Regions from separate parts of the Sinomonas sp. B1-1 genome, predicted to be linked through region 1. Evidence: riboswitches for the same ligand, from Rfam matches in the RefSeq annotation. Region 1 holds a riboswitch; the other holds the start of a gene.
What was found. Region 1 has a riboswitch for S-adenosylmethionine ahead of ACQ5BE_RS09365 (MFS transporter). Riboswitches for the same ligand answer to the same signal wherever they lie in the genome.
Positions count from the first base shown of each region.

Region 2: linked by a shared signal. The riboswitch ahead of ACQ5BE_RS18110 (flavin reductase family protein) and the one ahead of ACQ5BE_RS09365 (MFS transporter) in region 1 are both predicted to bind S-adenosylmethionine.

Region 1 is NZ_JBCHVF010000004.1:168,104-183,215, reverse strand. Features, by position in the region: gene ACQ5BE_RS09405 (ABC transporter ATP-binding protein) at 1-67, opposite strand, end outside; gene ACQ5BE_RS09400 (bifunctional phosphatase PAP2/diacylglycerol kinase family protein) at 188-1,741, opposite strand; gene ACQ5BE_RS09395 (MFS transporter) at 1,752-2,987, opposite strand; gene ACQ5BE_RS09390 (DUF3072 domain-containing protein) at 3,145-3,378, shown strand; gene ACQ5BE_RS09385 (penicillin-binding transpeptidase domain-containing protein) at 3,794-5,776, opposite strand; gene ACQ5BE_RS09380 (N-acetyltransferase family protein) at 5,892-6,413, opposite strand; gene hrpB (ATP-dependent helicase HrpB) at 6,450-9,125, opposite strand; gene ACQ5BE_RS09370 (LLM class flavin-dependent oxidoreductase) at 9,172-10,542, opposite strand; gene ACQ5BE_RS09365 (MFS transporter) at 10,539-11,879, opposite strand; SAM riboswitch class IV at 11,916-12,031, opposite strand; gene ACQ5BE_RS09360 (sensor histidine kinase) at 12,116-13,129, opposite strand; gene ACQ5BE_RS09355 (glycosyltransferase family 87 protein) at 13,186-14,649, opposite strand; gene ACQ5BE_RS09350 (S1 family peptidase) at 14,688-15,112, opposite strand, start outside.
Region 2 is NZ_JBCHVF010000017.1:666-15,777, forward strand. Features, by position in the region: gene acs (acetate--CoA ligase) at 1-1,551, opposite strand, end outside; gene ACQ5BE_RS18095 (ABC transporter permease) at 1,527-2,306, opposite strand; gene ACQ5BE_RS18100 (aliphatic sulfonate ABC transporter substrate-binding protein) at 2,387-3,430, opposite strand; gene ACQ5BE_RS18105 (ABC transporter ATP-binding protein) at 3,482-4,348, opposite strand; SAM riboswitch class I at 4,354-4,450, opposite strand; SAM riboswitch class IV at 4,593-4,704, shown strand; gene ACQ5BE_RS18110 (flavin reductase family protein) at 4,746-5,228, shown strand; gene ACQ5BE_RS18115 (oxygenase MpaB family protein) at 5,320-6,264, shown strand; gene ACQ5BE_RS18120 (hypothetical protein) at 6,363-7,346, shown strand; gene ACQ5BE_RS18125 (DUF503 domain-containing protein) at 7,427-7,720, shown strand; gene ACQ5BE_RS18130 (hypothetical protein) at 7,737-8,210, opposite strand; gene ACQ5BE_RS18135 (LssY C-terminal domain-containing protein) at 8,322-10,043, shown strand; gene ACQ5BE_RS18140 (iron chaperone) at 10,046-10,525, opposite strand; gene ACQ5BE_RS18145 (VOC family protein) at 10,522-10,932, opposite strand; gene ACQ5BE_RS18150 (helix-turn-helix transcriptional regulator) at 10,943-11,389, opposite strand; gene ACQ5BE_RS18155 (alpha-amylase family glycosyl hydrolase) at 11,506-14,634, shown strand; gene ACQ5BE_RS18160 (zinc-dependent alcohol dehydrogenase family protein) at 14,823-15,112, shown strand, end outside.

The sequences.
Region 1 (15,112 bases):
TGAAGGTGACGCCGTCGACGGCGGTCTTCGCGCCGTAGACCTTGGCCAGGTCTCGGGCCTGGATCATGACACTCCCCTTGGGTTCGCGGTGGACCGACACCTCCACGCTATGCCGCTCGGGGGACCGCCGCGACGCCCGGGAGGATGAACCTCTGCACCCGCGGGACGTCCGTGTCCTCCTGAAGGACTACTCCGCCTGATCCGGTCCGGCCCCCCGCGGTGAGTAGACGGTCAGTGCGCCCGGCTCGACCGTGATGGTAGCGCGGCGAACGCCGGGGATGACCTCGCCGTCGACCGCCAGAATGAGCGCGCCCTTGCGCGCGGCGACGTCGAGCGTCCCGGCTTCCCACATGTGGGTCACGGGGCTCTTCTCGGTGGTGCCCGTCGCGACCGCGCCGAGGACCCTGAGGCGGGCGAAGCGCGGACCGGCGCCGATCGCGCGGAGGTCGAGGACGCCGTCGTCCACGATGGGGCGCTCGAGCGGTGCGAGGTCGCGCGGCCAGTAGCGGCCCCTGCCGATGAAGAGGATCCAGAGCCTGTGCCGGCCGCCGTCGACCGCGAGCCGTGTGGGGGTCGAGGCCGAGAAGGTGGCGAGTGCTGCCAGCGCTGCGGCCCCCCGCTTGCCCAGGGCCGGGAAGCGGCGGAGCAGATGGTCGCGGCGGCGCACGAGGTTCGGGTACACGCCGATGCTGCCGGTGTTGAGCATGACGGCGTGGCTCACGTCCGGCTTCTCGAGCGCTCCGCGCTCCACCCGCACCCGGCCGAGGTCGCAGCGGATGGCATGGCCTGCCCCGACAGCCTCGGCGACCTCGTCGGGCTCGAGCGCGCCGACGTCCCGGGCGAAGTGGTTGAAGGTGCCGCCGGGCAGGACGACGAGGGGGAGGCGGGTCTCCGCGCAGACCCCGGCGATGGCTCCGACCGTGCCGTCGCCGCCCCACACTCCGAGGGCCTGCACTCCCGGACGCGCCGCCAGAGCGCGGCCGGCCTCGACCGCATCCTCGTCCTCCCGCAGCTCGTGGACCTCGGCGCGGGGGAACAGGGTCGCCAGGCTCGAGCGGACGCTCTCCTCCGTGCTGCCGCTGAGCGGGTTCACCACGATCACGAGGCCCTCACCGCCCTCGAGGGCGGGTGCCGGCGCCGGCGTCGAGCTGGGCTCCGGCGCGGCCTCCTGGCGGGGCCACCATGTCCGGGTCGCGAAGGCAGCCCCGGCGCCGAGCGCCGAGCCGAGGACGACGTCGCTCGGCCAGTGGGCGCCCGTGTGCACGCGCGAGTATGCGACGCCGGCCGCGAGCGGGGCGAGCGCGGCGCCGAGGGTTGGGCTCACCATACCGACGCCGGCGGCGAACGCGACGGCCGACGCCGAGTGGCCGCTCGGGAGGGAGGAGCTGGTCGGCTGCGGGTGGAGGAACCTGTGGGCCGGGAGGCTCTCGGGGTGGGGGCGCGTGCGCGGCAGGAGACGCTTCGCGATCAGGTTCACGCCCGCGGAGGCGACCGCGACCGCGAGCAGACCGTGCGCGGCGGCACGCCGCGGCGGTCCCTTCCTGGTCGAGAGGCCCGCCGCGATGGCGATCCACAGCACGGAGCGGGTGGCGGCGCGGGTGAGCCAGGAGAAGGCCCCGTCCCACGGGCCGGCGGGCATTGCGGCAACCGCGCGGACGATCCTTCGGTCCATGCCCGCCACGACGTGGAACGGTATGCCGGGCGGCCGCAGCCGGCGGACGCTGAGGCGGGAGGGGCTCATGGGGAGAACCCTACTGCGCAGTCTCCTCGGCCGTCACGGTCTCCTTCCGTGTCACGCCCGCCAGGAGCAGGGCGACCGCGATGGGCACGAGGATCGCGAGGAGTGCGGGGCGCAGGCCGACATGGTCGCCGAGAAGGCCGAGGAAGGGGGGCCCGGCGAGGAACGCGACGTACCCGACCGTTGAGACGACCGAGACGCGCGCTGCGGCCTTGCGGGGGTTGTCCGCCGCAGCGGACATGCCCATCGGGAAGGTCAGGGCGGCGCCGATCCCCCAGAGGACCGCCCCGACGGCCGCAATCCAATAGGTGCCGGCAAGGGAATATGCCACGAGGCCAATGAATGCGGAGACCATGCTGATGCGCAGCGCGCTCACGCGCCCGATCCTGTCGATGACCGGACCCCCGAACCAGCGGGCGAGGGTCATGGCGCCGACGAATGCGGCGAACAGCCCGGCGCCCGCGGCCTCGCTGGCCCCGAGGCCGTCCACTGCACCCTTGGAGATCCAGTCGTTGCCTGCCCCCTCGGTCAGCGTCGCCCCGAGCACGACGACGCCGATCAGCACCGTGCGCGCATCCCGCCACGCTTCGAGCGCGCCCCCCTTGCCGGCGGCTGCCGCCTCCCCGGGCGCGCCGGCGGCGCCACCGGTGTGGCCGGCGTCGTGCGTGTGCGGCAGGAAGTGGCGCGGGGCGACTGCCATGACGAGCACGACAGCCAGGATGATCCCGAAGAGGTGCAGCGGCAGGTCCACGCCCGCCGCGCTGAGCCCGGCGCCGACGACCGCGCCGAGGAACGCGCCGCCGCTGAAGGCCGCGTGGAACTGCGGCATGATGGTCCGGCCGAGGCGGTGCTCGACATCGGCGCCGGCGAGGTTCTGGGCCACGTCCCAGAATCCGATTCCAGCCCCGAAGACTGCCAGGCCCGCAGCCACGGCGACGGGCGAGCGGATCAGGAGGCCGACGGCGATGACGGCGCCGCCGGTGATCGCGAGGCCGCCGCCGAAGCGCACCGTCCGCCTGAGGCCGATCCGGTCGGCGACCGTCCCCGTGAGCGGAAGGGCGATGAGGGAGCCGATTGCACCGACGAAGAGCAGGAGTCCCATCTCGCCGGTCGTGATCCCGAGGGTCGAGGTGACCGAGGGGATGCGCGCTGCCCACGACGCGAAGATGAAGCCGTTGGTCGCGAAGACTGTGAAGGTCGCGAGGGCAGCCGCGCGGAGGGCTGCGGGACTGGCGGTGCGGGAGCTCATGAGGTGAGTGCCTCGATGCCGTGGTCGGTGGGAGATGCGGTCTCGTGGGTGTGGACCCGTGGTCGGTCACGAGGATATCCGCCCCCACGCCCAGGGCGGTGAGCGGCCGCCGGACACGCCCGGTTTGGGCCGCAGCCGCGCTGGGCAGGGCCAGTCCATGGATCACAAGGAGACGATCGGCAGCCCGGAACCGGAGCCGCGCGGCGGTCTGGACAGGGACCCCGAAGACTGGGTGACCGGGGACGAGCCGATGACCGCCGCCCAGCGCAGCTATCTCGACACCCTCGCACGCGAGGCAGGCGAGGAGCTTCCCGCCGACCTGAGCAAGGCCGAGGCATCCGAGCACATCGACAGGCTGCAGAAGAGGAGCGGCCGGCTCTCCGAAGGCTGAGAGGCCCGGCTACTGCTGGCGTCCCCCGCGGAGCTCGTGTGAAGGGTCTTAGCCGCCCCAGACGTCACCAGCCATAAGGCGCACAGTCTCGGCGCGCGCCTGGTCCTCGCTGAGCCCCGCCGAGAGCAGCCAGTCGAGCAATTCGTTGCTTCGCTGAGACGAGCGGAGGTCAACTGCCGGCGGCTGCGGGACGGGGTCCTCGCGGAAGGCCAGGGCGGGAAAGCGTGGGCTGCGGCCCCGCCCGTCATTCCGGGGCCGCTTCGTTTCGGGATACATGGGATTCCGCCTGCCTGACGAGGGGCCGGCCGGCGGGAAGACCCAACAGGCCACGTGGGGCTCCCTCTGCTTGGGAGCTGCCCCTACCTCTATGATCGCCCCGTCCAGCCCGGTTTGACCCGCCGGGCGCCGGCGGCGTCTACCCGGCCTGCGTGAGGAACCGGTCGAGCAGCGGGCCGGATATGGTCGCTCCCAGCCCTCCCTCCTCGACGAAGACCGCGACGGCGAGGTCGCCGTGGGTGCCGATGATCCAGGCATGGGTCTTCGGCGGCGTGTCGGTGCCGAACTCCGCCGTGCCGGTCTTGGCCCCGACCGGTCCGCCGGGCACATCCGCGAGGAAGCCGGCGTGCCCGCTCGTCACCACAGCGCGCATGAGGTCCTGGAGGACAGCCGCCTCCGCGGCGGTGACTGGGGGCCCGGCCGGCGCGGACGACGCCGCGGGGCTGGCCGAGGCACTCGGCGACCCGGCCGGCGTCGTGCTCGGGGGGGCGCTGCCAGAGGGCGTAGACCCGCCGAGGACGAGCTGCGCCGAGACGGGCGCGCCCTTCACGACCGAGCCGGCCATGACCGCGGCGGCGAGCGGGGAGAACAGGATCCTGCCCTGCCCGATCATCGAGGCGGCGTGCTCGGTCCCGGCGGCGTCCCCGGGCACGGACCCGAGGAAGGCGGCGGCGCCGAGCCTGGGGGCGTCCACGGCCACGCCGAGCGACGTCGCCGCTGACTCGAGCTGCGCCTGCGAGACCTTGTCCCGCTGCGCGATGAAGGCCGTGTTGCAGGAGTGCGCGTACGCGTCCCGCAGCGTCACGTCCCCGAGGGACGAGGCCGGGTAGCCGGGGGCGTTGGAGAACGTCCGGCCGTCCACGGTGAGGGTCGGGGTGCACTGCACGCGGGTCTCGGCGGTCGCCCCCTGCCGGATGAGGGCGAGCGAGTCGACCGTCTTGAAGATCGACCCGGGCGCGTACTGCCCGAGCATCGCCGTGTTGTACCCGTTGCTGCCGGGCCCGGAGGCCGCGGCGAGCACGGCGCCGTCGGAGGGCCGCAGGGCCACGATCGCCGACGCCGGGCCGACCCCGGCCAGCGTGTCCTCGGCGAGCTGCTGGAGCCTGAGGTCCAGCGTGGTCGTGAGTGGGGTGCCCGGCACGGGCGCGGACTCGAAGAGCGTGCGGCGGGCGCCCGGCGTCGTGCGGAGCTTCTCGGGGGTGAGGTCAGCGGGCTGGGCGTAGACGGCGAGGCCGTCCTTCCCGCGCAGCTGCGAGTCGTACTGCGCCTGCAGGCCGGCGACTCCGGTGGTGTCGCCGGCCTGGAGCGCGCCGTTGGAGGTCTGGACCTGCTCGGCGGTGGCAGGGCCGACGGTGCCGAGCACGGGTCGGGCGAAGGTGCGCGTCGGGGCGAGCGGCATCGTGTCCTTGACGGTGATCGCCCCGGGGACGGCGGCGATCTCCAGGTCAGTGGGGGTGCGCCCCGCCTCGTCGCGGAGCACGATGGCCTCCACGAACGCCTTCTCCCCTGCGGCGGCGACCTGCTTCGCGTACTCGGCCGGATCCACCTTGAGGAGGGCGGCGAGCTTGGCTGCGGCGTCGGCCTGGCCCTCGGCGGGGACCTTCGCCTTGTCGATCCCCACCCGCAGGACCGGGCGGGCGGTGACGAGGGCAGTTCCGCCAGCGCCGAGGATGTCCGCGCGCGGCGGGGCGGTGGTTGCAAGCGTGAGGACCTCGGCCTCGCCGAGCTGGGGCGCGAGCAGGTCCGGCTTCCACTGCGTGAGCCACCGGTCCCCCTCCCGGGCGAGCTGCGCCGTCGTCTGGTAGGACCACTCCTGCCCGGCAAGCTTCCACGAGTAGTCGAGCACAACGTTGGCCTTGTCGCCGTCGAGCTTCGGATCGCCGGCGGTGACCGTCGGCTTGGCCTCGCCGAGCCCCTTCACCGTCGACTCGACCTTCTCCTGGGCCGCCGCGGGGTCCGTCCCCTTCAGGGGAGCGTGCGAGACGTCGAGCGCGGAGAGCGCCGCCGCGAGCTCTCCCGCGGCCTGCTTGGCACCGGTCTGGCGGCCGTCATCGCACGAGGTGAGGACCGCGCCCGTCAGCGCGGCGGCGAGGACGAGAGCGGCCACACGGAAATTCCCCATGGCCACAGCCTAGGGTGCCCGGCTCGGCGGCTCTGCGTCACAAACTGCACAACTCGCGGCCGCATCGACGTGGTTCAACGGCGTCGCTGCTGCGAGTTGTGCAGTTTCGCACGCGTCACAGCCGCAGCTCGAGCAGCACCGTGTCCCGCCAGGTGCCCGCGAGTGGGCCGTGCGCCATGAGCGCGATGCGTTCGCGGCGGCCGACCTCCCGGAAGCCGAACTTGCGGTGCAGGGCGAGGCTCGGCAGGTTCTCGGGGAACACGGTGGCCTGGACGGTCCAGATCCCCCGGTTCCGGGAGGCGTCGAGGAGCGCTCCCATGAGCAGGGTCCCCACGCCGCGGCCCCCCGCGGCGGGGTCCACGTAGAGCGAGTGCTCGACCACGCCGCGGTACACCTCGCGCGCGGACACCCGGGCGGCACCCGTCCAGCCGAGGACGTCCGCCGTGTGGCCGTCCGTGGAGCCTTCGGCGACGAGCACGAACTCCTTGGTCGCCGCAAAGGCCTCCCACGTGGCGGGCGGTGCCGACTCGAACGTGGCGTCGCCGGCCTCGATCCCCGCCGCGTAGATGTCGCGGATGCGGGGCCAGTCGTCGGCGGTGGCGGGCCGAGTGCGGGCCGGCATGGGGGGCGCGTCCATGGGCCCGATCGTACGCCGAGCCTGAACCCGCACCCGCTACATGCGGCGCGTGGTCCTGGCCGTCGCGATGGCCGTCCACGGGTCCTCGGGCCACGGGTGCTTGGGGTACCGCCCGCGCATCTCGGCCCGCACCTGCGCGTACGGCCCCGACCAGAACGATGCGAGGTCCCCGGTCACGGCGAGCGGCCGCCCGGCCGGGGAGAGCAGGTGGAACAGCACCGGCACGCGCCCGTCGACGAGCCGCGGCGTCTCGGCCCACCCGAAGCACTCCTGGAGCTTGACCGCGACGACCGGTTGGGGGCCAGAGCGGGCCGCTCCGTCGTCACCCGCGTCGGCAGCCTCCGGGTACTCGATCCGCACGCGCGAACCGCTGGGCACCTCGAGCCGCTCGGGTGCGAGCTCGTCGAGGCGCGCAGCCTCCGGCCAGGGCAGGAGCCGGCGCAGGGGCTCTGCGAGGTCGATCCCCCGCACGCTCGCCCCGCCGGCCAGCGAGTCGAGCTCCGGGGCGAGCCAGTCCTCCAGCCGGGCCAGCAGGGCGGGCTCGGACACGTCGGGCCAGGGGTCGCCGAGCTCGCGGCGCACGAGTGCGAGCCGGCGGCGCAGCGCGGCAGCACCGCCGGACCAGCCGATCGCCCCGAGCCCCTGGGCCTCCAGCGCGCGGGCGACCGCCGCGTGCCCCTCCTCGCGCCCAGGCCGCACTGGTGTGGAGGCGAGCTGGATCGCGCCGAGCCGCCGCTCGCGTCGTGCCACGACGCGGCCGTTCTCGAACCGCGCCTCGACCCTGTCGGTGAGCAGGTGCGCGGCGGCGAGCTCTGCGGCCTCCTGGGTGATCGGGGCGGCCGCACGCACGACGGCGCCCGTCCCCGCCGCATCCCGGCCCGCCGCCCGCGCGGCGTCGGCCACGGCGAGCCACTCGTGCCCCGCGAGGGGGCTGCCGGCGGGAAGGCCTGCGCGCGTGCCGGACGCGAGCAGGTACTGCTCGCGGTCACCCTGCACACGCCGGGCCACGAAGCCCGGGAATGCCAGCGCGACGACCACGCCGGCCTTCTCGGCGTCGGTCGCCGCCGCCACTGCCGGGCCGGCGTCGCCCCCGGGGCCAGCGTCACCGCCGGGGCCGGCGAGGCGCTCGAAGCGCCGCACCTCGTGCGCCCAGGCACGGGCCTGCGGGTCGCGGCCCGAGCGCAGCGCGGCGAGGAGCCGGCCGAGGTCGGACCCCGGCGGCCGCAGGTCGCGGGCCACCATCGCGATCGCCTCTGCCGCCATCCGCGCGCCCACGAGCGGAGCCCCCTCGAGCAGTGCCCGGCCGAGGCGCGGGTCAGCCGGGATGAGCGCCAGCGTGCGTCCGAACCCCGTCGCGTGGCCGGAATCGTCCACGGCCCCGATGGCCGACAGCACCGCCACGGCGTCGGCCAGTGCCGCGCCGGGGGGCGCGTCCGGGAGTGCGAGTCCCTGCCCCCCGGGCGCTCCCCAGCACGCGAGGACGAGGGCGGCCTCCGTCAGGTCCGCCGAGGCGATCTCCGGCGTCGAATGGGCTGGCGCTGCGGCGAAGGCCCGCTGGTCGTAGCAGCGCACCACCCACCCTGGCCCTTGGCGCGCGGCGCGTCCCGCCCGCTGCTCGGCCGAGGCCCGCGAGCACGAGACGGTCACGAGCCCCGACATCCCGCGGGATGCGTCGCGCCGGGGCTCCCGGGCCAGTCCCGAGTCGACAACGAGCCGCACCCCCGGCACCGTGAGCGAGGACTCGGCCAGCGCCGTCGAGACCACGATGCGGGGCCCGTCCCCCGGGCCTCGGCCCGACACCGCCCGGTCCTGCTCCGCCGGAGGGGCCTGCCCGTGCAGCTCGAGGACATCGGTCCCCCGCACGCGCGATCTCAGCCGGTCCGCCACGTGCCGCACCTCCCGGGCGCCGGGGACGAATACGAGCGCGTCCACGTCCCGCCCTGCCGCGCGCGCCGCGGCGTGCTCTGCGCCCGCCGTGTCGGCGACGTGGTCGAGGAACGCGCGCGTCACCCCCCGCTCGTCCAGCCGCGGAGCGGTCGACGGCGCCCACCCCACCTCGAGCGGGTGCAGCGCCGAGGGGCAGTCGACGACGGGGGCCGGGCGGCCGGCGTCGTCCGCGAGGAGCGCGGCGAACCGCGGGGCGTCGACGGTCGCGGACATCGCCACGAGGGTGAGGTCGCCGCGCAGCTGACGGACCTCGGCGAGCATCCCGACGAGGAGGTCGGTCTCGAGCCCGCGCTCGTGGACCTCGTCCAGCACCACGGCGGCCACGCCGTCGAGCCCGGGATCGGCGAGGAGCCGGCGCAGCAGGACCCCAGGGGTCACGAACTCGACCAGGGCCGAACCGCCGGCCTTCCGCTCACCGCGCACCGTGTAGCCGGAGCGGTCCCCCACGCGGCTTCCGTCCAGCGCCGCGAGCCGGTGGGCGGCCGCCCGGACGGCGACCCGGCGTGGCTGGGTGACGACGACGCGCGGCGGTGCCCCGTCGTCGTGCGCCGTGGGCGTGGGCCGGTCCGGGGCCCGCAGCCCGAGGTTCGCCACGAGCGGCGGGACGAGCGTCGTCTTCCCGGTCCCCGGGGGTGCCTGGACCACGGCAGCCACGCCCGTGTCCCGGGTGAGTACCGCCTCGAGCTCCCCGAGCGAGCCCGCGAACGGCAGGGTGGCACCGATGCGGGCGAGGTCGAAGGGCTTCGGGGCCGCCGGAGATGTCACCGCTCCATTGTGCCGCGCCCACGAGTACGCCCCGTGGGCTACCGCCTCAGCCCACCGGGACGCGCGCGGCGGCACCCGGATGGTCCGCGGCGAGCCGCGGGCCCTTCCCGAGGACAGCCTCGCGGAACGTCGCGCCGGGAGCGGGTTCGGCGAGGAGGCCACGCCGGCGCAGCTCGGGCGAGACGAGACGGGCGAACTCGAGCAGGTCCGCGGGGCGTACCGCCGAGGTCAGGTTGAACCCGTCGATGCCGCCCTCCTCGGCGAAGCGCTCGAGCTCGTCCGCCACGGTCGTCGGGGAACCGACGATCACCGGCCCGCGTCCGCCGATCGAGACGAACTTCGCGACCTCGCGCAGGGTCCAGGTGCGGTCGGGGTCGAGCAGGGTGAACTGCGCGAGGGCGGACTGGTTGGCCTCGCTCCTGATGTACGTCAGGGGCGCGTCCTGGTCGAGGCCGGAGAGGTCCAGGCCGGTCCAGCCGGCGAACAGCGCCAGCGCCGCATCGGTGTCCACGTGCGCCTCGTAGTCGGCGAGCTTCGCCGCGGCCGCCTCGTCGGTCTCGGCCACGATCACGGTGGCGATGTTGAAGGCCTTGACCGACTCCGGGGCGCGCCCGGCCGCGGCCAGCTCGGCGCGGAGCCCGTCCGTGTACTTGCGCGCCTGGGCCGGGGTGGAGGCGGCGAAGAACACGGCCTCGGCGTGCCGCCCTGCGAAGGCGCGCCCGCGCGCCGACGCGCCGGCCTGGAACAGGAGCGGGGTCCGCTGCGGGGATGGCCCCACGAGCGCGGGCCCGGGCACCCGGTACACGTCGCCGTCGTGCCCGATCCCCCGCACCCCCGCAGGGTCCACGAACACGTTGGCCGCGGCGTCCGCGAGCACCGCCCCGTCGTGGACGGAGCCCTCCCAGAGCTTGTAGACCACGTCCATGAACTCCTCGGCGCGGTCGTAGCGCTCGTCGTGCGGGATCTGGGTGTCGAGGCCGAGGTTCCTGGCGGCCGACTCCTGGTACGAGGTCACGATGTTCCACCCGACGCGCCCGCCGGTGAGGTGGTCGAGCGTGCCGAACTTGCGGGCGAGCAGGTACGGGTGCTCGTAGGTGACCGAGGCCGTGACCCCGAAGCCGAGCCGCTCCGTGGCGGCCGCGAGGGCCGAGACGATGAGCAGCGGATCCAGCGTGGGGTACTGCACGCCCCCGCGCACGGCGGCGTCGGCGGAGCCCCCGTAGACGTCGTACTGGCCGAGGATGTCGGCGAAGAAGATTCCATGGAACCCGCCGTCCTCGAGTGCCTTCGCGAGGTCCGTCCAGTACCCGAGCTCGGCGAACCGGTGCGCCCCGGAGTCGGGGTGGCGCCACAGCCCGGGCGACTGGTGCACGGGCACGAGCATCTCGAAAGCGTTGAGGAGCAGCGGCTTGGTCACGAGGCCTCCTTGAGTGCGGTCTGGGCAGCGCGTCCCCGGACGGGGTCCTTCGCAGCAAGTGCGGCGGCGGTGGTGAGGATCGCGAGGAACACGAACCAGCCGCACACGAGCCACGGCTGACCGCCGCCGGCCTGCAGGAGCGAGGCAGCGACGAGCGGGGTGATCGCGGCGGAGAGGACGGTGCCGACCTGGTACCCGAAGGACACTCCCGAGTAGCGCAGCTCGGTGGGGAACTGCTCGGCGAACCACGCGGCCTGAGGACCGTAGATGGCGTCGTGCAGGATGTTCATCCCCACGAGCAGGACGAGGGGCAGGAACGCGAGGTTCCCGTGGTCCAGGAACCAGAAGAACGGCCAGATGAGCACCGCGACGCCGATTGCGGCGCCCACGGCGATCCGCTTGCGGCCGATCCGGTCAGAGAGCCAGCCCCAGAACGGGCCCGAGAAGAGGCCGATCGCCGAGACGATGAGGATGGCGGTGAGCCCCGACGCCGTGTCCTCGCGGCGGTCCTTGAGGTAGCCGAGGATGTAGACGGTCATGAGGGTGTAGATGGCCGGCTGGACCAGGCGCAGGCCGACCGTGACGAGGATCCCGCGCGGGTGCTCGCGGAGCACCCGGACCACCGGCCGCGCCACGACGCGGTCCTGTTCCTGCACGGCGGTGAACTCGTCGGCGTCGGTCACCCCGAGACGGATCCACAGCCCGACCAGCACGAGGGCGCCCGAGAACAGGAAGGGGATGCGCCAGCCGAAGGTCTGGAACTGGTCGGCGGTGAGGAAGGCCTGGGCGAGCGCGTAGGCACCGGTGGCCAGCAGCATGCCGGCGGCGGAGCCGACCTGCGTGAACGAGCCGAAGAAGCCGCGCTGTCCCGCGGGGGCGTGCTCCACGGAGAGCAGGGCGGAGCCGCCCCACTCCGCGCCGGCGGAGAGGCCCTGGATGAGCCGCAGCAGCACGAGCCCGGCCACGGCGAGGATGCCGATCGCGGCATAGTTCGGCAGGACGCCGATGAGGGTCGAGGCCACGCCCATGGTCAGGAGCGACCACACGAGCAGCGCCTTCCGGCCGATCCGGTCGCCGAGGTGCCCCGCGATCACCCCGCCGAGGGGCCGCGCCACGAAGCCCACGGCGTAGGTCGCGAATGAGGCGAGGATGCCGACAAGCGGCGAGGCGTCGGGGAAGAACTGCTTGTTGAACACGAGCGCGGAGGCCGTGCCGTAGAGGTAGAAGTCGTACCACTCGATGGTTGTCCCGACGAACGCCGAGGCGAGGATGCGCCGCTTGGCGCGGAGCGTCGCCCCGAGCCCGGCGCGGGCGGGTGCGGTCAGCTGTGTGGCCATGGAGGTCCTTCGTGTCACGGCGTCCAGCTCCGCGGGGCGCCATACTTACGACGCCGGTCTGCCGGCGCCGTCGAATCCTCACCTGGAGCACCCCGCTACAGCAGGAGGGTTGCCGTCCGGCCAGCCAGGGCTTGCCACCGGATCTCTTGATTCTTCTTCAGGATTGTTCCGAGGCACGCCGCGGCCCCGCAAAGCGCCTCGTCACAAAGCGCAAAACTGCGGGGCCGGGGTCCTGGTCAGTGGCCGTCCGCAGTGGGGGTCCCGGGCGTGCCGATGCTCACGGTGACACGCGTGCCCTCGCCCGGTGCCGAGGCGACCGCCATGGCCCCGCCGGCCTCCTCGACGCGCTCCCTCAGCACGCGCAGCCCGTTCTCGCGCGCCGCGCCCCCGGCCGCATCCGTCGGGTCGAAGCCTGCGCCGTCGTCGCGGACCTCGAGCGTCACCTCGTCCTCGAGGTAGGCCAGGCGCACGACGGCGGTGCTCGCCTGCGCGTCCTGCCAGACGTTCGCGAGGCTCGCCTGGGCGGCCTTGAGGAACGCGTCCTCCGCGGCGTCGGGCAGGGCGCGGGAGGTCCCTTCGAGGTCGAAGCGGCAGGTGAGGCCCGTTCCCCGCGCTGCCGATGCGGCGGTGGTCCGCTCGCACAGCGTCCGGAGGGCCTCTGCGAGGCGGGGGTCCTGGCGCTGCGCGGCCGGCTGCCGGACCGAGGCCTCCTCCCGCGGCGGCTTGGGTGCGGGTTCGGTGCGCCGGGCGGCGGCAGGCGTCGCCTCGACGGGCGCGGGTGGCGCGGGCTCCTCGCGTGGGGTGGGCTGTGATCCCGGCACCGGCTCGTCAGCCGGCTGAGACGGGAGCGGGAGCTGAAGCTGGACGAAGAACAACGGGATGGCGACCCAGACGAACTCCGCGCTGACGGCCACGAGCACGGCCCACAGCGCGCACATCCCCGCGAGCCAGTGCAGCCGGTACTGCGCCGGCTCGAAGGGGAGGCCCTTCGCGGGCCATTTCTGGAGCACGGTCCCGGCCGCGTACGCCGCCCCGAGGAGTCCGGCGAGGGGAAGCACAATGCCTGGTGCGGCCCCGGCTGCGTCCGGGGCCAGGGCGCGAACAGTCCCGATCAGGAGCAGGAGCGCGAAGGCCACGTGCAGTGCCGTGGGGAGCCAGCGGAGGACCCGCTCGGCCGGCGTCGCGGGGGGATCTGGGGAAGGCTGGGGAGTCTGGGCTGCCGTTGCTGGGGGGCTTGAGCGGCTGAACATGGCCCCGAGCCTACCGGCGGCCGCCGCGCGCGCTCGGGACATCGCCCGGAGCTTCCTCAGAGACGGACAGGAGCCTTCCGGCGCTGTTCCCACCAGCTGCGCAGGCTGTCGAGGGTGACGACGTCGGGGGCGCCGTCGAACGCGCCGCCCTGCGGGTCGTCCTGGCGGCTGCGGCGGATGGGGTCGCCCGCGGGGTTGTAGATGTCCATGACGACCTTGACGCACAGGTACACGAGCGCGCCCATGTGCGCGAGGATCGCGCCGACATAGTAGGGCGAGTCGATGTTGTTCTGGGGCGGTCCCCCGCTGGTCCACTGCCCGAGGTACATCCAGACTGCCGCCCAGTGGACGGCCTCGATGGCCATCCAGATGAGGAAGTCCCGCCAGCGGGGGCGAGCCAGCGCGAGCAGCGGGATGAGCCACACGACGAACTGCGGAGAGTACACCTTGTTCGTCAGGATGAACGCCGCCACGACGAGGAACGCGAGCTGCGCGAGCCGCGGACGCCTGGGGGCGTGGAGCGCGATCACGGCGATCACCGCGCACAGGAGCACGAGCGAGACGGTGACCATCGCGTTGATGCCCGGGGCGTCGAGCATGATCCAGTGGAGCCGCTCGGCGATGAGGTTCCAGGCGAAGTAGATCGAGGAGAAACCGGCCGGGCGCTCCCTGGTGAAGTCGAGGAAGTACCCCCAGCCGCGCGGGTTCATGAGGAAGATCGGCAGGTTCACCGCAATCCAGGCCCCTGCCGTTCCGGCGACTGTGAGCAGGAGCGGGCGGTACTTCCCCGTACGGACCGAGAGCACGAGGATGGCGCCGAGCACGACGATCGGGTACAGCTTCGTGGCCGTCCCCAGACCGATGAACACCCCGGCCCACACCGGCCGGTGCCGGGCGAACGCGAGGAGGGCCAGCGCGAGGAGCGCGACGGCCCACATGTCCCAGTTGATGAATCCGGAGAGGATGGCGCCGGGCGCGATCGCGAGCATCGCTGCGTCCCAGGGGCGCCGCCGGTTGGAGCGGGCTGTCGCGATGACCGCGACGAGCCACATGACGGTGATGAGGGCTGCGTTGATGTCGAAGTAGGTGGTGGCCCGCGCGTCCGAGACGCCCGAGCCGGGGACGAGGAGCGCCGTCGCCCCAGCGATGAGCCCCATGATCACGGGGTACTCGAAGAGGGCGTCCTGGGTGAAGAACGGCAGGACGCCCTCGGCGAGCCCACGCTCCTTGAAGAGCGTGGGCAGGTCCGAGTAGCACGTGGCGTAGAAGTGGGTGGGCGTGTTCCAGCCGTTGGCCCGGCAGTATCCCTTGATGACGACGCCGATGATGGCGGCCACTGCGGTCAGGACGATGAGCACGCGCTCGGGCGTCCAGAAGCCGCTCTTGACGAGGCCGGGCGCCGCATGGTCCCCGAGGGGGCCGCCGATCGACTCGGAGAGGGTGTGGAGGAGGGGGTCGTTGCGGGTCGGCGAGATCACCGGGTACGGCTTGGGGGGCTTCTCGTCGGTTCTCGACTCCATGCCCCCGAGCCTACCGGCCCCCAGACGGCCCCTCCGCCCTAGACCGCCGACGTCACGCGGGCGAGCCAGTCCTGTGCCTCGGCGATGTCGACGCGCTGGATTCCGGCCGTGTACCGGCAGTTCTTGCTGCCGAAGCTGACGATCCCGATGACCTCCCCGTTGAGGAACACGGGTCCACCCGAGTCCCCGAAGCAGATGCCGCCTGTGCCCCGCGCATCGTTGTCATTGCCGTTGGCCTGGACGATCTGGTGCTCGATCTTCCCCTGCAGTGGCATGTCGACGTAGCGCCGCTCCATCGGGAAGGCAATCGGCGTAGGCGTCTGGGGGCCAGAATCCGGCTTCCCCATGACGTCGCCGTAGCCCACCGCCCTCACGATCGTCTTGGGCACGTCACCGGGACGGATGGCGTCCAGCGTTCCGAGGGCCGCGAGCGGGTAGGCGGGCTGGGTGACCGGGGAGTCCA
Region 2 (15,112 bases), on a different contig from region 1:
GTACTTGCGCCAGTACGAGTCGAGGTACCGCTGCGGGTTGCCCCAGACCGTGCGCGCCATGGCGGGTCCGGTCTCGGTGACCACGATGAAGCCCTGCACCCCGGCCGGAACGGGCGCGCCGTCGTCGTCCACGATCGCAGTGGAGAGGCCCGGCAGCGCCCGCGTGGCGCACCCCGGCTTGAACGCGGCGTCCGTCTGGCGCGGGGAGAGCACGGTCGCACCCGTCTCGGACTGCCACCACGTGTCCACCATCGGCACGCCGCCCGGCACGTCGCCGCCCGAGTCCCGCCCGATGTTCTCGCGCAGCCACCGCCACGCCTCCGGGTTCACGGCCTCGCCCACGGTCCCGAGGACGCGGATGGACGAGAAGTCGTACTCGGCAGGCACGCCGTCCGGGAACCAGCCCATGAGCGAGCGGACCAGCGTGGGCGCCGTGTAGTAGCTCGTGACGCCATAGCGCTGGATGATCTCGAAGTGCCGGCCCGGGTGCGGGGTGTTGGGCGTGCCCTCGAAGATCACCTGGGTGACGCCGTTGGAGAGCGGGCCGTAGATCTCGTACGTGTGCGCGGTGACCCAGGCGAGGTCGGCCGTGCACCAGTGCACGTCGGCGTCGCGCAGCGCAGGGTCCGGGTTGGCGAACAGGTACTCGTGGCTCCACGACGCCTGCGTGAGGTAGCCGCCGGTGGTGTGGACGAGGCCCTTCGGCTTCCCCGTGGTCCCGGAGGTGTACATGATGAACAGCGGGGTCTCGGCGTCGAACGCCTCCGCCTCGTGCGTCTCCGGCTGGGCGTCGACGAGCTCGTGCCACCACACGTCGCGTCCCGGCGTCCACGCGATCTCGGAGCCGGTCCGGCGGATCACGAGGACGTGCTCGACGGCGTTGTCCCCGGCTTCCGCGCCGCCGCGCACCGCGGCGTCGGCGTTGTCCTTGACCGGTACGGCCTTCCCGCGGCGGTACTGGCCGTCCGTGGTGACCAGGAGCTTCGCGCCCGTGTCCTCGACGCGGAAGCGGAGTGCCTCGGCGGAGAAGCCGCCGAACACGAGCGAGTGCACGGCCCCGATGCGGGCGCAGGCGAGCGTGACGACCACGGTCTCGACGAGCACGGGCAGGTAGATGACCACGCGGTCGCCCTTGCCGATGCCCAGCGCGAGCAGAGCGTTCGCGGCCTGGGAGACCCGGCGCTGCAGGTCCGCGTAGGTCACGGTGACCCGGTCGCCCGGTTCGCCCTCGAAGTGCAGTGCGACCTTGTGACCGCGCCCCGCGGCCACGTGCCGGTCGGCGCAGTTCACGGCCGCATTCAGCTGGCCGCCCTCGAACCACCGGATCACCGGGGGCTCGTTCGCCTCGACATCCGCGGGGATCCAGGTGTGGGCCCGCTCCCAGGGCTGCGCCCACTCGAGGCGCCGCGCGGCGTCCTCCCAGAAGGCGAGGCGCTCTGGGCCCGTCTGGGCAGAACCCGTCCGGCCTGAACCCGTCTGGCCCGAACCGCTCAGCCCGGCGTCAACGGCTGATGTCTCGTCAATGCTCACGCCCACCGGCGCACCGCCCATCTCTCGGCGACGCCCAGCAGGGCGTCGGTGATCTTGCCGATGACCGCCAGCAGCACGATGGCCAGGAGCAGCCTGTCGGTCCGTCCGTTGTTCTGCGAGTCCGTCAGGAGGAAGCCCAGGCCCATCGAGGACGCGATGAGCTCCGCCGCGACGAGGAACAGCCACGCCTGCGCGAGCGCGAGCCGCAGGCCCGAGAAGATCGCGGGCACGACGGCGGGCAGCTGGATCGTGGTCAGCAGCTGCAGGCCGGTGAGCCCGAACGCCCGCCCGGCCTCGACCAGCTTCCGGTCCACGTGCCGCAGCGCGAGGTACACCGTGGTGAACACGGGGAAGAACGCGCCGATCACGATCAGCGTGACCTTCGAGTTCTCCCCGATCTTGAGCCACAGGATCAGCAGCGGCACCCACGCGAGCGACGGCACCGCGCGCAGCGCCCCGATCGTCGGCGAGAGGAGCCGGTCCGCCCACTGCGACAGCCCCACGAGCGAGCCGAACGCGAGCCCCAGCGCTCCGCCGATCACGAACCCGAGCAGGACGCGCTGCGTCGAGATGCCCACGTGCTGCCACAGCTCCCCGCGGCCCGCGAGCTCCGCCCCGGCAGCGAGCACCGCGCCCGGCGCCGGCAGCTGGACCGCGCTGAACAGCCCCGCCGAGGTGGACCATTGCCACAGCGCGAGCAGGACCAGGGGCACGACGGCGCCGATCGCCGCGCGCTTGAGCCCGCCGGCCGCGTCGCCCTGGGAACCCCGGCGCAGGGTGCCGCGCACGACGGCGGGCGCCTCCGCGGCGTCGTGCGTCGCCTCAGCCTCGGGCCGGGTCCCGGAGGAGGCGGTGCTCACTTGGCTGCCTTGGACGCGAAGCTCGGCTCGAGGAGCGAGGCGAGGGCCGTGTCGATCTTGTCCTGCCCGGAGACATCGCCGGAGGCGACGAAGATCGGGCCGACCTTCTTCAGGACCGCGAGCTGCGTCTCGCCCGGGACCGGGTTGATGGCCAGCCGAGTGCGCTCCTTGATGACCTTCCCGGCGACCGCATCGGAGATGTTGGCCGCCTTGGCGAGGATCGAGGTGGTCTCCTCGAGGTTCGCCGCAGCCCAGCCGCGGGCCTTCTCGTAGGTGTCCACGACAGTCTGCGCCTGCTCCGGCCGGTCCTTGAGGAAGGACTCGGTGGCGTTGAGGAAGCCGTAGGTGTTGAAGTCGATGTTGCGGTAGAGCAGCTTCGCGCCGTTCTGCTCGGCGGCCGCCATGATCGGGTCGAGGCCGCTCCACGCCTCGACGGAGCCGTTCTCGAGGGCCGTGCGGCCGTCCGCGTGCTGGAGGTTCTGGACCGTGACGTCGGCCTGCTTGAGCCCGTTGGCCTCGAGCGCCTGGAGGAGGAAGAAGTAGGGGTCCGTGCCCTTGGTCGCGGCGACCTGCTTGCCCCTGAGGTCCGCGACGGAGGCGATCTTCGAGTCCTTGCCGACCACCAGCGCGGCCCATTCGGGCTGGGAGTAGAGGCTGATCGCCTTGATCGGCGAGCCGTTCGCGCGGGCCAGGAGCGCCGCGGAGCCGGCAGTGGAGCCGACGTCGATCGCCCCGGCGCGCAGGGCCTCGTTGGCCTTGTTCGATCCGGCGGACTGGACCCAGTTCACGCCGACGCCCGAGGGCTTGAGGGCCTCCTCGAGCCAGCCCTTCTCCTTGATGACGATGGACAGCGGGTTGTAGGTGGCCCAGTCGATGTTCAGCGTCCCGGCCGCCTTCGCCGCGGGCGCCGAGCCGCCGGAGCCCTCGCCGGCGCACGCGCTCAGGCCCAGGGCGGCGGCGCCGAGGCCGAGGGCGAGGAAGGAGCGGCGGGACGCGGCGGTGCGGAACGCGGCGGTGCGGGACTGGTTCAGGGCAGGCATGGGGAACCTCTTCGTGCGGGTGCGGGGTGCGGGTGGACGTGCGGGGGAGGGTCAGTGGTGGTGCGTGTCCACGCCGAGCGTGGACAGGAGGGTGCCGCGGAGGCGGGCGAGTTCGGCGTCGGCGCGGTCGCGGGGGCGCTCGCCCGGGACGTCGAGGACGTGCTGGATCGTTGCGCCGGGCACGCCGTCCTCGGAGCCGAGCACCACGACGCGGTCGGCGAGCTGGAGCGCCTCGTCGACGTCGTGGGTCACGAGCAGGACCGTGGTGGGCTCGGCCTCGTGGACGCGCAGGAGGAGGTCCTGCATCTTCAGGCGGGTGAGCGCATCGAGGGCGCCGAACGGCTCGTCCAGGAGCAGCACGCCGGGGCGCCGGGCCAGGGCACGGGCCAGCGAGGCCCGCTGGGCCATGCCGCCGGAGATCTCGCCTGGGCGGTACGCCGCGCAGTGGGTCAGGCCCACGAGGGCCAGGAGGCGGTCGACGGCGGCGCGCCCCTCGCGCTTCTCGGTCCCCTTGGGCAGGCCCAGGGCCACGTTGTCGTGCACGCTCAGCCAGGGCAGGAGCCGGGGCTCCTGGAAGCCGACGGCGCACAGGGGCGAGATGCCGCTGCTCGGCTGGCCGCCCACGAGCAGTTCCCCAGCCGCGGGCGCGTCGAGCCCGGCGGCGATGCGCAGCAGCGTGGACTTTCCCGAGCCGCTCGGGCCCAGCAGGGCCACGATCTCACCCGGGGCGAGCGCGAGGTCGACGTCGCGCAGGACGTGGGTCACGCCGTCGTGCGCGCCCGTCCCGGTGCCACGGCCGCGGCGGGCGGCGAAGGACTGGGCGACGCCGCGGAACTCCAGCGAGGCGGCGCGGGGCGCGGCGAGGGCGGAACCGCGGTGGGGCGCCTCGGAAGTCGGCTGGGCCAGGGCAGAAGGCATGTGCATCTCCATCGGTTCTGGCGGTAGCACCTGTGGCCCCTGCGGGGGCCATGGTTGCTGCGGCGTCACGGAGCCAGATCTCTCAGCCGCTCGGGATGGTCACTTCACATTTCACGTAAAGAAGGCCCGCCGTGCAAAACCAGACGTCGGGGCGCGCGTAACAAATGACAATGTGTCCGCGTGTTTCCACCGCCCGCGGATACGTTGGACGACCGGTGGATCCCTTCCGTACTGTGAAGGACAGGATCAAGAGTCCCGGCGCGAAGCTCTGGCTGGCCGGGCGGCAACCCTCTCCCGTAGTGGGGTGCCCCAGATGAAGATCCGGCCGCGGTGGCCATCCGCGGCAAGTACGGCGCCTGCGAACCGTGGGCGTCCGGCCGACTAGCTGGAGGAGCCCATGACAGCGACACCCCTCGACCTCGTGACGGGCGCGGACCTGCGCCGCGCCATGGGGCACTGGGCCACGGGCATCGCCGTCATCACCACCTCGGACGGCGGCGCGATCGCAGGCCTCGTGAGCAACTCGTTCACGTCGATCAGCCTCGACCCGCCGCTCGTCTCGTGGGCGGTGGACAAGAAGTCGAGCTCATTCGAGATCTGGAACCGCACCGACAACTACGCCGTGCACATCCTGTCCGAGTCCCACCGGGACCTCGTGGCGCGGTTCGCGGCGAAGGGGACGGACAAGTTCGCGGGACTGGCCTGGGGGCCCGGGACGCTGGGCTCGCCGATTGTGGCCGACGACGTCCCGCACCTCGAGTGTCGCCTCTGGCAGCGGGTGGACGCGGGGGACCACGTCATCCTGATCGGCGAGGTGGTCAGCGTCTCGGATCCGGAGGAGTTCGTCCCCCTGACCAACCACGTGTACTGGGCAAAGTAGACCGACGGCGCATCAGCGCCAGGCAGCCGGGGCCCCGGCTCCCCCAAGCGGAGGGGGCCCCGGCCAGCCAACCCGCCGGTACGCTGGGTGGGTGACCACCGGTCTCAACGACACGCTCATCGGCCCGTTGCGGCGCCGCCTCCTGACGACCTTCTCAGGCCAGTCCGAGGGGAACCTGGCGTGGGAGGAAGCCCTCGAGGAGGGCGACGACGCGGGGTACTTCGCGCCTGGCTCCGCGGTCTGGGCCGTCCACGGGGGCATGACGCCCATCGCCGCCGGCATCCGCGCCCTTCTCACGCAGGCCCTGCACCCGGGTGTGCTCGCCGGCGTCGTGGAGCACTCGAACTACCGCGCCGACCCCCTTGCACGGCTCGCCGGCACGATCCGCTGGATCTTCACCGTCACCTACGGGGACACCGCGGCCGCCCGCCGTGCGTGCGCGTGGGTGCGGAAGCGGCACGTGCCCGTGGAGGGGGAGTTCGTCACGGGCCACGGCACGCACGAGCACTACTCCGCCAATGACCCCACACTGGCCGAGTGGGTCCACCTCGCCTTCACGGATGCGTTCCTGCGGGCGTACGAATTGCTTGCCGGGCCGGTTCCCGGGGGTGCGGACCGCTACGTGGGGGAGTGGGCCGCGGCCGGGGAGCTCATGGGGGTGGCCGACCCGCCGCGCACCGCGTCCGCCCTCGTCGAGCGGATGGAGGCGTACGACGCCGCAGGGCAGCTTGCCGGCGGACCGCGCCTGGCCGATGTGGTCTCGTTCCTGCGCCGGCCGCCGCTCGACCCGCTGCTGCGCCCGGGCTACGCCGTGCTGTTCAACGCGGTGGTGTCGGGGATGCCCCAGCGGCACCTGGACCTGCTGGGGCTCGAGCGGCCCCGCCTCGGGCCGGTGCCGCTCCCGGTGACGGGCGCCGCGAAGGCGACCCTCGCCGTCGTGGGTCGGGCCCTCGACCCGATGTCGCCGAGTGAGGCGGCCGCGCGACGTCGTCTGGCGCGCCTCGGCGTCCTCCCCGGTCCATCGACTGCTCCGTAAGTGTCGTTCTGGGGCCTCAAAACGACACTTGCGGAGCAGTCGATGAGGGGGTGTGGATAACTTCTGCCGCCTTGTCCCGATTCTGCTCTCATGAGGGCATGAAGACCCCGCGGCGTCTCCCCCAGCAGCTCTCCGGACGGCCCTTCACGGTGGCCGAGGCCGCCCATGCCGGGGTCAGCAAGCGCAGGCTGCGCCACCGGAGCCTCAGGCTCATGGGGCGCGGGATTAGGGGGCAGAGCACGACGGCGGCGCTCGCCTTGGGCGCGCGGGTGCGCCCGTTCGTCGAGGTCAACGAGCAGTGCGCGGCCTCCCACACGACGGCCGCAGAGCTCCATGGCCTCCCAACCCGGAAGCGGGGGCTGGGTGAGGACGAGGTCTTCCACGTGATCCGGCCCGAGGGGGCAGCGCACCTGAAGCGGCCGCACGTCGTCGTGCACCGGGCCAAGCTCCTGCCCGGCGAGATCACGCGCCTCGGAGGTGTTCCGGTCACGACCCCCGCCCGGACCTGGCTCGACCTGGCTGAACGGATCACGCTGGACGAGCTGGTCGCCGTCGGTGACGCCTGCGTCCGGATCCCGTATCCCGAGCTGGAGGGCCGCGAGGAGCCGCACTGCACACTGGAAGCCCTGCGGGACATCGTCGCGCGGCACCGCGGCAAACGCGGGATCCGCAAGGCGCGGCTGGCCCTCGGGCTGATCCGGGTCGGCTCGGATTCGCCGCAGGAGACGGCGCTGCGGCTCGCCCTGCTGCGCGCGGGCCTTCCGGAACCGGTGCTCAACGCCCGGATTGTGGGAAGCCATGGGCAGCGCGGCCCGAAGCCGGATATCGGCTACCCCGAGTACGGCGTCGGAGTCGAGTACGAGGGCGAGCACCACGGGACGGAGCCGCAGATCGTGCGGGACATCGCCCGTTCCGAGAGCTATGACGATGTCGGCTGGGCCGAGGTGAGGATCTCCAAGCGCCACATGGCCAACGACGCCAAGGCGGCCGTCGCGAAGGTCCGGACGGCCCTCTTCCTCAGGGGCTGGCGCCCCGGCAAGGCCTCCGCCGGCGCCTCCACCCCTTCATCGACTGCTCCGTAAGTGTCGTTCTGGGGCCTCAAACCGACACTTACGGAGCAGTCGATGAAGGGGGTCGATGAGAGGGGGGAGAAAATGGGCGCATGTGGATCGCGTGGATCGAGCTCGACCTGCTCCTCGGCGACGTGCACACCCTCAAGGAGAAGCGCTCGGTGGTCCGGCCCATCGTCGCCGAGGTGCGACGCCGCTTCGACGTGTCCGTCGCGGAGGTGGGCGAACACGACCTGTACCGGCGCGCCCGCATCGGCGCGGGGATCGTCTCGGGGGACCGGGCCCACGCGCTCGAGGTGCTCGACGGCGTCGAACGCCTCGTCGCGGGCCGGCCCGAGGTCGATCTCCTCAGCGCCCGCCGCCGCGACCTGCACAGCGAGGATTGAGCGCCGCAGTCAGCAGTCAGCGCACGAACATCAGCAGCGCCACGTGCAGCGCGCTGAGCGCCACGCCGGCAATCGCCATCCCAGAGATCCGGGCGGCACGCGCCTTCGACCGCGCGAACGAGCCCCAGCCGGCAAGCGCCGCGAACACGAGCGGTCCCGACGCGAGGAAGGCTCCCCATCCGCCCGGGATGAATCCGACGGTGAAGGTTGTCAGCCCCGCCGCGAAGCAGAGGACCCCGAGGAACGTCGCCAACCGCGAAGCAGGCTTGGGCGGGCGCGGCTGCCGCGGCTCGCTGCGGCGGGATCCCGCGGACGACGGCGACGCCTCACCCCTGCGCGCAAGCTCGCCGTGGCGCTGGCCGTCGGGGACCAGGCCGTCGAGCCCGCGCGATCCCCGGGCGGACGTGCTCCCGGGCGGGACGCCGTCGGGCCAGTAGGCGCTCGGGTCCCGGTACGGATTCCGCCGAGGGGCGTTGCCGGGGGTGCTCACCGTTCGATTATCCCCGCCGATCCGCCCGCGCGCCTCGGGGTTCACCCTGAGCGCACCCTGACGCGCGGGCCGCCTGCAGGAACCCTTCAGGAAAGTGGGGAGAATCGCCCTATGGCGTCTGACGTGGCAAGCGGACCAGTGCGGCACGCGCCGAGGCGCAGGATCGGCGCGGCCCCGCACCTGGCGCTGGCCCTGGCAGCCCTCGTGCTCATGGTCGTCTTCTTCTACGCCGTCCGCACACTGACGCTGTTCGTCTCGCCCATGCTGTTCCTCGCTGCCGTGTTCCTCGAGGCGGTCTTCATCGGGGTCTTCGTCTGGGCTGTGGTGCGTGCCCTCGCGCGGCCGTCGGAGATGCTGCGCTCGCTCGCCGCGGCCGCCTGGGAGGGCCTCGCCGCGAACGAATACGTGGTCAGGGCCCGGGCCACGAATGCCCCGGGGGCGGTGTGGCTGCGGAACCGGTTCCGCCGCGACAGGGCGTCGGGGCTGTGGCTCACGGGCGTCGTCGTGGTGGCGGCCGTTCCGTTCGTGAACTTCCTCGGCGTGGCCTACACCGTGGTCAGCGGCGGCGTCCTGACGCGCATCGACGAGCGCATCGCGAATCTCATGCCCAAGGTCCGCACGCCGGGGGAGACGGCCTTCTTCATCGCCGCGACCATGCTCGCGAACTGGCAGACCGTGGTCCTGATGACGGCCGCCGCGGCGCTCGTGCTGTGGCAGGCCCGACGCCGCTTCCTCGCCACCGCGGTGGTCGGCGCCGTCGTGGCGCAGGAGCTCCTGACGGATCTGGTCCAGCAGATCCTCCACCGGCAGCGCCCGGACGAGTCCCTGGCCCTGCTCGTGGTGACGACTCCGGGGTTCCCGAGCGGCCACACCGTGCGGGCAGTGGTCGTCTATGGGCTCCTCGCGTACCTGCTGGTGCGGGCGTACCGTTCAGCGGCGTCCCGGGTGCTGGTCGTCGCCGCCTACCTGGCGGTGGTCCTGCTGGTCGGGATGAGCCGCGTGTACCTCGGCGTGCACCACGTGAGCGACGTCTGGGGCGGGATGCTGTTCGGGGCGGCCCTCCTGGCCGCGGCCGTCGGCTTCCTCGAGATCGCGAGCCGCTTCCCGTTGATCGGCCGGCAGCAGCGGGCCGTCAGCGTGAGGCGCGTGGTCGCGGTCGTGCCCGTCGTGGGGGTGGCCTTCGCACTCACGACGGCGCCGCTGCTGCTCCACCCGCAGGAGCACCCCGCGCAGCAGCCCACCACGGCGCTGCCGGCGCTGGACGCGGCGTCGTTCGCGCGGCTCCCGCTCTACAGCGAGACGCTCACCGGCGATCGGATGGAGCCGGCGAACTTCATCTACGTCGGCTCCGAGGACCAGCTCCTCGCGGCGTTCGGGGCGGCCGGGTGGGACCGTGCGGAGCCGTCGACGTTCGCCAACACGCTGCGCGCCTTCGCCGTGGGGATCCAGGGCGGCCAGTACGCCACGGCCCCGGTCACGCCGTCGTTCATGGCGGGGCGCCCCGAGTCCCTCGCGTTCCAGAAGGCGACCGCGGAGAACTCGCTGCGCCAGCGCCACCACACCCGCATCTGGCGCACCGACTACACGGCGCCCGACGGCCGCCCCGTCTGGGAGGGCACGGCCAGCTTCGACGACGGGATCGAGTTCGCCGGAACGGCGAAGGTGCCCACCCACCACATCGACCCCAACATCGACGCCGAGCGTGCCTACATCATCGGCTCCCTCCGATACCCGGAGCAGCTCGTCGCGCTCACACACCCCCAGATGGGTCACAACGGCAGCGGGGACGAGTTCTTCACCGACGGGAGGGCCCAGCTGATCGTGCTGCGCTGAGGTCAGCCCCCGGCCTTCCTCACGAGCTCCGCGATCCGGGCCCAGTCGTCCTCGCCCGGCTCGGTCAGGGCGAACGACGTCACCCACATGGCGCCGTCGTCCAGGGCCGCGGTCTCCTCGAATCCGAGCGTCGCGTACCGGCTCCCGAACTTCCTCCGGTCCTTGAAGAAGAGCACCACCTTGCCGTCGCGGGCGTAGGAGGGCATGCCGTACCAGAGCTTCGGCGCGAGCTGGGGCGCGGCCTCGGCGACCAGCGCGTGCAGCCGCCGGGCGATCGAACGGTCCGGCTCCTCGAACGACTCGATCTTGGCGGCCGTGTCGGCAAGGTCGCCGGCCGCCTTGTCCGCCGCGCTCTGGCGGCCGCGGGCCTTCTTCACCTCGGCGGCGTGCTCCTTCATCGCCGCGCGCTCCTCGGCGCTGAACGCGGACGACGGCGCGCCGGTCGCCTCGGCCGCAGCGCCCGCCTTGGCTGCCGGGCTCACTTGTGCTCCTGGATGCGGATGAGGTTGCCCGCGGGGTCCCGGAAGGCGCAGTCGCGGAGGCCGTAGGGCTGCGCGGTGGGCTCCTGCACGACCTCGGCGTCGGTGGCCTGGACCTTCTCGAACACCTCGTCGAGGTCCGGGGTGGCCAGCAGGATCCAGCCGTAGGTCCCCTTGGCCATCATCTCGGAGATGGTCCGGCGCTCGTCTTCGGTGATCCCCGGGTCGGTGGCCGGCGGGGCCAGGAGGATCGAGGTGCTGGGCTGGCCCACGGGTCCCACGGTGATCCACCGCATCGTGCCCCGGCCGACGTCCTGGCGGACCTCGAACCCTAGGACATCGCGGTAGAAGGCGAGGGACGCCTCCGGGTCGGTGTGCGGGAGGGCGCTTGCATGAATGGTGAGTTCCATGGCCACCACGCTACGAGCGTGCGGCGGGCTGCGCTTCTCGATTCCTGACCGGTCGCGTGACCTGCTTGGCGATGCACGGCAGCATCCCGGCCGTCACGTCCGCCCCCTGCTCCCGGTAGACGCTCGGGGGCACCCCGACCAGCTCCGAGAACCGCGTGCTGAACGTGCCGAGGGAGGAGAACCCGACGGCGAAGCACACCTCGGTGACGCTCGCATCCCCGATCCGCAGCAGGGACATTGCCCGCTCGATCCGCCGCGTCATCAGGTACTGGTACACCGACTCCCCGTAGGCCTGCCGGAACTGCCGGCTCAGGTGCCCCGCGGACAGGTGGACGCCCCGGGCCAGCTCCTCGACGTTGAGCGGCTGCGCGTACTCGCGGTCGATCCGGTCGCGCACGCGCCGCAGGAGCGCGAGGTCGCGCAGGCGCGGAGCCGCGGAGGGGGAGGAAGCGGTCACGAGCCGATCGTCCCAAGCCCGCCATGCGACTGTCGAGACCCGGTTCCATGACGACCTTGTCACGCCGTGTGACATGGACCATAGTTGGCCGAGTCACCGCACTCCCGGAGGTCTCCATGACGAACCGCCCTTTCCGCCCCCGCGCCCGCGGCGCCCGCCGCGCGAGAGCCGCAGCAGCCGCCGTCGTGCTCGCCGCGGGCCTCCTCTCCCAGGGGGCGACGGCGGCGCTCGCCGGCCCGGCGCCGTCGCCCGCCAGCCCGGCGACGGGCGCCGCGCACTCGTTCCGCACCGCGGCGGGCACGGAGAACTACTACTTCGTCATGACGGACCGATTCGCGAACGGCACGGCCGCGAACGACCAGGGCGGTCTCGGCGCGTACCCGATGGTCTCCGGGTTCGACCCGGCGAACAAGGGCTTCTACCACGGCGGCGACCTCGCGGGCCTCACCGGCAAGCTCGACTACATCCAGGGCCTGGGCACGACGGCGATCTGGCTCACCCCGAGCTTCAAGAACAGGGCCGTCCAGCCGCAGGACAAGAGCGCCGGCTACCACGGCTATTGGATCACCGACTTCACCCAGATCGATCCGCACCTCGGCACCAACGCCGAGCTCGGGGACCTCATCACGAAGGCACACGAGCGGGGGATGAAGGTCTACTTCGACATCATCACCAACCACACCGCGGACGTCATCAAGTACACCGAGGGCGACCGGAAGGGCTACATCAGCAAGACCGCGGCCCCGTACAGGGACGCCGCGGGCAACGTGTTCGACGACGCCGCGGTCGCCGACCAGCCCAGCTTCCCGGTGATGGACCCGGCGACGTCGTTCCCGTACCACCCGTACGTCTCGCCCGGCGAGGAGAACCTGAAGGTGCCTGCCTGGCTCAACGACGTGAGCCTGTACCACAACCGCGGCGACTCGACGTTCGCGGGCGAGAGCGCCAACTACGGCGACTTCTCGGGCCTCGACGACCTCTTCACCGAGAACCCGACGGTCCTCAACGGGTTCATCGACGTGTACCGGAAGTGGATCGGGGACTTCGGGATCGACGGCTTCCGCATCGACACGATGAAGCACGTCAACGACGAGTTCTGGCAGAAGTTCTCGCCCGCGATCCTCGACTACGCCCACTCGGTGGGCAAGAAGGACTTCTTCATGTTCGGCGAGGTCTACGACACCTCGCGCGACTTCACCTCGAAGTTCACCACGTCCGACGGCGTGCAGGCCGTCCTCGACTTCCCGTTCCAGCAGGCCGCCCGCTCCTACGCGTCGGCGTCATCGCCCGCCACCACCCTGCAGAAGCTCTTCCAGGGCGACGACTGGTACACGACCGCGACCTCGAACGTGTACCAGCTGCCCACCTTCCTCGGGAACCACGACATGGGCCGTATCGGCTCGTTCATCGCCCAGGACAACCCGAACGCCCCCGACGCCGAGAAGGTCGCCCGCGACCGGCTCGCCACAGAGCTCATGTACTTCTCGCGCGGCAACCCGATCGTCTACTACGGCGACGAGCAGGGCTTCACCGGCGCCGGCGGGGACCAGCTCGCCCGGCAGGACATGTTCGCCTCGAAGACCCCCGAGTACCTCGCCGACACGCTCCTGGGCACGACGGCGACGCACGCCTCGGACAACTACGTCACCACCCACCCGCTCTACACCTCGATCGCCGACCTCGCGAAGGTGGTCAAGGACAACCCGGCGCTGCGCACAGGCGCGCACCAGGACCGGTACGCCGACGCGACGGCTGGGGTGTACGCGTTCTCCCGGATCGACGCGACCGCGCAGCGCGAGTACGTCGTGGCGCTGAACAACACCGCGGCCCCCCGGACCGCGGCCGTGCCGACGTACCTCGCGCAGCGGCCGTTCGCGAAGGTCTTCGGCGACGGTGCCGCGGACCGGCTCAAGACGGCGGCGGACAAGACCCTCACTGTGACCGTGCCGGCATTCTCCACGGTGGTGTACGAATCGGCGGGACGCATCCCGGACTCGGCGGCCGCACCGGTTCCCGTGCTCGGGACCCCGAAGGCGGCCGGCGGCGACAACACGCGCGTCAACGTCACTGCGGACCTGCCGCGTGACTCGTTCTACGAGGTCACGTTCCAGGCACGCACGCCGGGAGGCCAGTGGGAGAACATCGGCACTGATGACACGTACCCCTACCAGGTCTTCCACGCCACGAAGGGCATGACGCCGGGAACCCCGCTCGAGTACCGGGCCCTCACCCTGGACAACGCCGGCCACACCGCCACCTCGGCGGCGACCGTCTCCGCCGTCGTGCCTACCCCGGTGGACCCGGACGCGCCCAAGGGGCCGGCGCCGCAGCCGCTCTCGGTCACGGTGGCCGGCGACTACCAGCACCTCGCCGGCTGTGCGGGCGACTGGGACCCCGCATGCGAGGCGACCATGGCGCAGTACGACCCGGTCGCCTCCGAGTGGCGGCTCACGCTCGACCTCCCGGCCGGCACCTACCAGGTCAAGGCCGCGCTCAACGGATCGTGGACCCAGAACTACGGCGACGGCGGGGCGCCGAACGGGGCGAACATCTCGGTCAGCCACCCGGGCGGGAAGCTGACGTTCACCTACCGGCACGACACCCACCTGACCACGGTGGCCGAGCACGCGGCGCAGCCGTCAGCGGTCGCGGTGCCGGGGACGCTGAACACCGCGATGGGCTGCGCGGCAGACTGGGATCCGGCGTGCCCCCAGGCGCAGCTCGCGTTCGACGGCGCGCAGGGGGTCTGGCGCGGCACGTACACGCTGCCGGCCGGCAGCTACTCCTACAAGGCCGCGCTCAACCGCTCCTGGGACGTGAACTACGGGGTCGGCGGGGCGGTCAACGGCCCCAACATCGGCCTCGACCACCCGGGCGGGACGGTGACGTTCAGCTACAACGACTCGACCCACCTCGTCACCGCGGGATGGCCCGTGACGCAGCCGGCCTCGGTCAACCTCCCCGGGACGTACCAGCATCTGGCCGGGTGTGCGGGGGACTGGGACCCGGCCTGCCCGGCGACCTCTGCCGCGTGGGACCCGCGCTCGCAGGGGTGGATCCTACGGCTCGCCTCGGTGCCGGCCGGCTCGTACTCGTTCAAGGCGGCCCTCAACGGGTCCTGGGACCTCAACTACGGTGTGGGCGGGGCGCTGAACGGGCCGAACATCGGGTTCGACCATCCCGGCGGCGCGATCGCGTTCCGGTACGACCCCGCCACGCATCTGGTGACGGTGGTCTCGGGCTGACCTCGTCTGGTTGAGGGGTCATGTCCCTACGCGCAGGAGCCAGGGACAGGACCCCTCAACGCAGGGACGTGACCCCCCCAACACAGGGACATGACCCCCCCCACACAGGGACATGACCCCTTGATGCCCGGGCGGACATCGGACCTCGGTCCCTGTCCGCCCCGGCCGGCCCGCGGCACAATGGCGCCATGCGCGCATGGTGGGTGGACGTCCCGGGGCCCGCGGGCGGTGCCACCGGGGACGGTGAGGGCGGCCCGCTCGTCGTCGGCGAGCGGGCCGACCCCGTCCCCGGGCCCGGCGAGATCCTGGTCAGGGTGGCGGTGTGCGGGGTGTGCAGGACCGACCTGCACCTCGCCGAGGGTGACCTCGCGCCGAGGCGGCAGGGCGTCGTCCCGGGCCACGAAGTGGTCGGGACGGTGGAGGCCGCCGGGGCGGGAGCGTTGCGCTTCGAGCTCGGCGAACGGGTCGGGATCGCCTG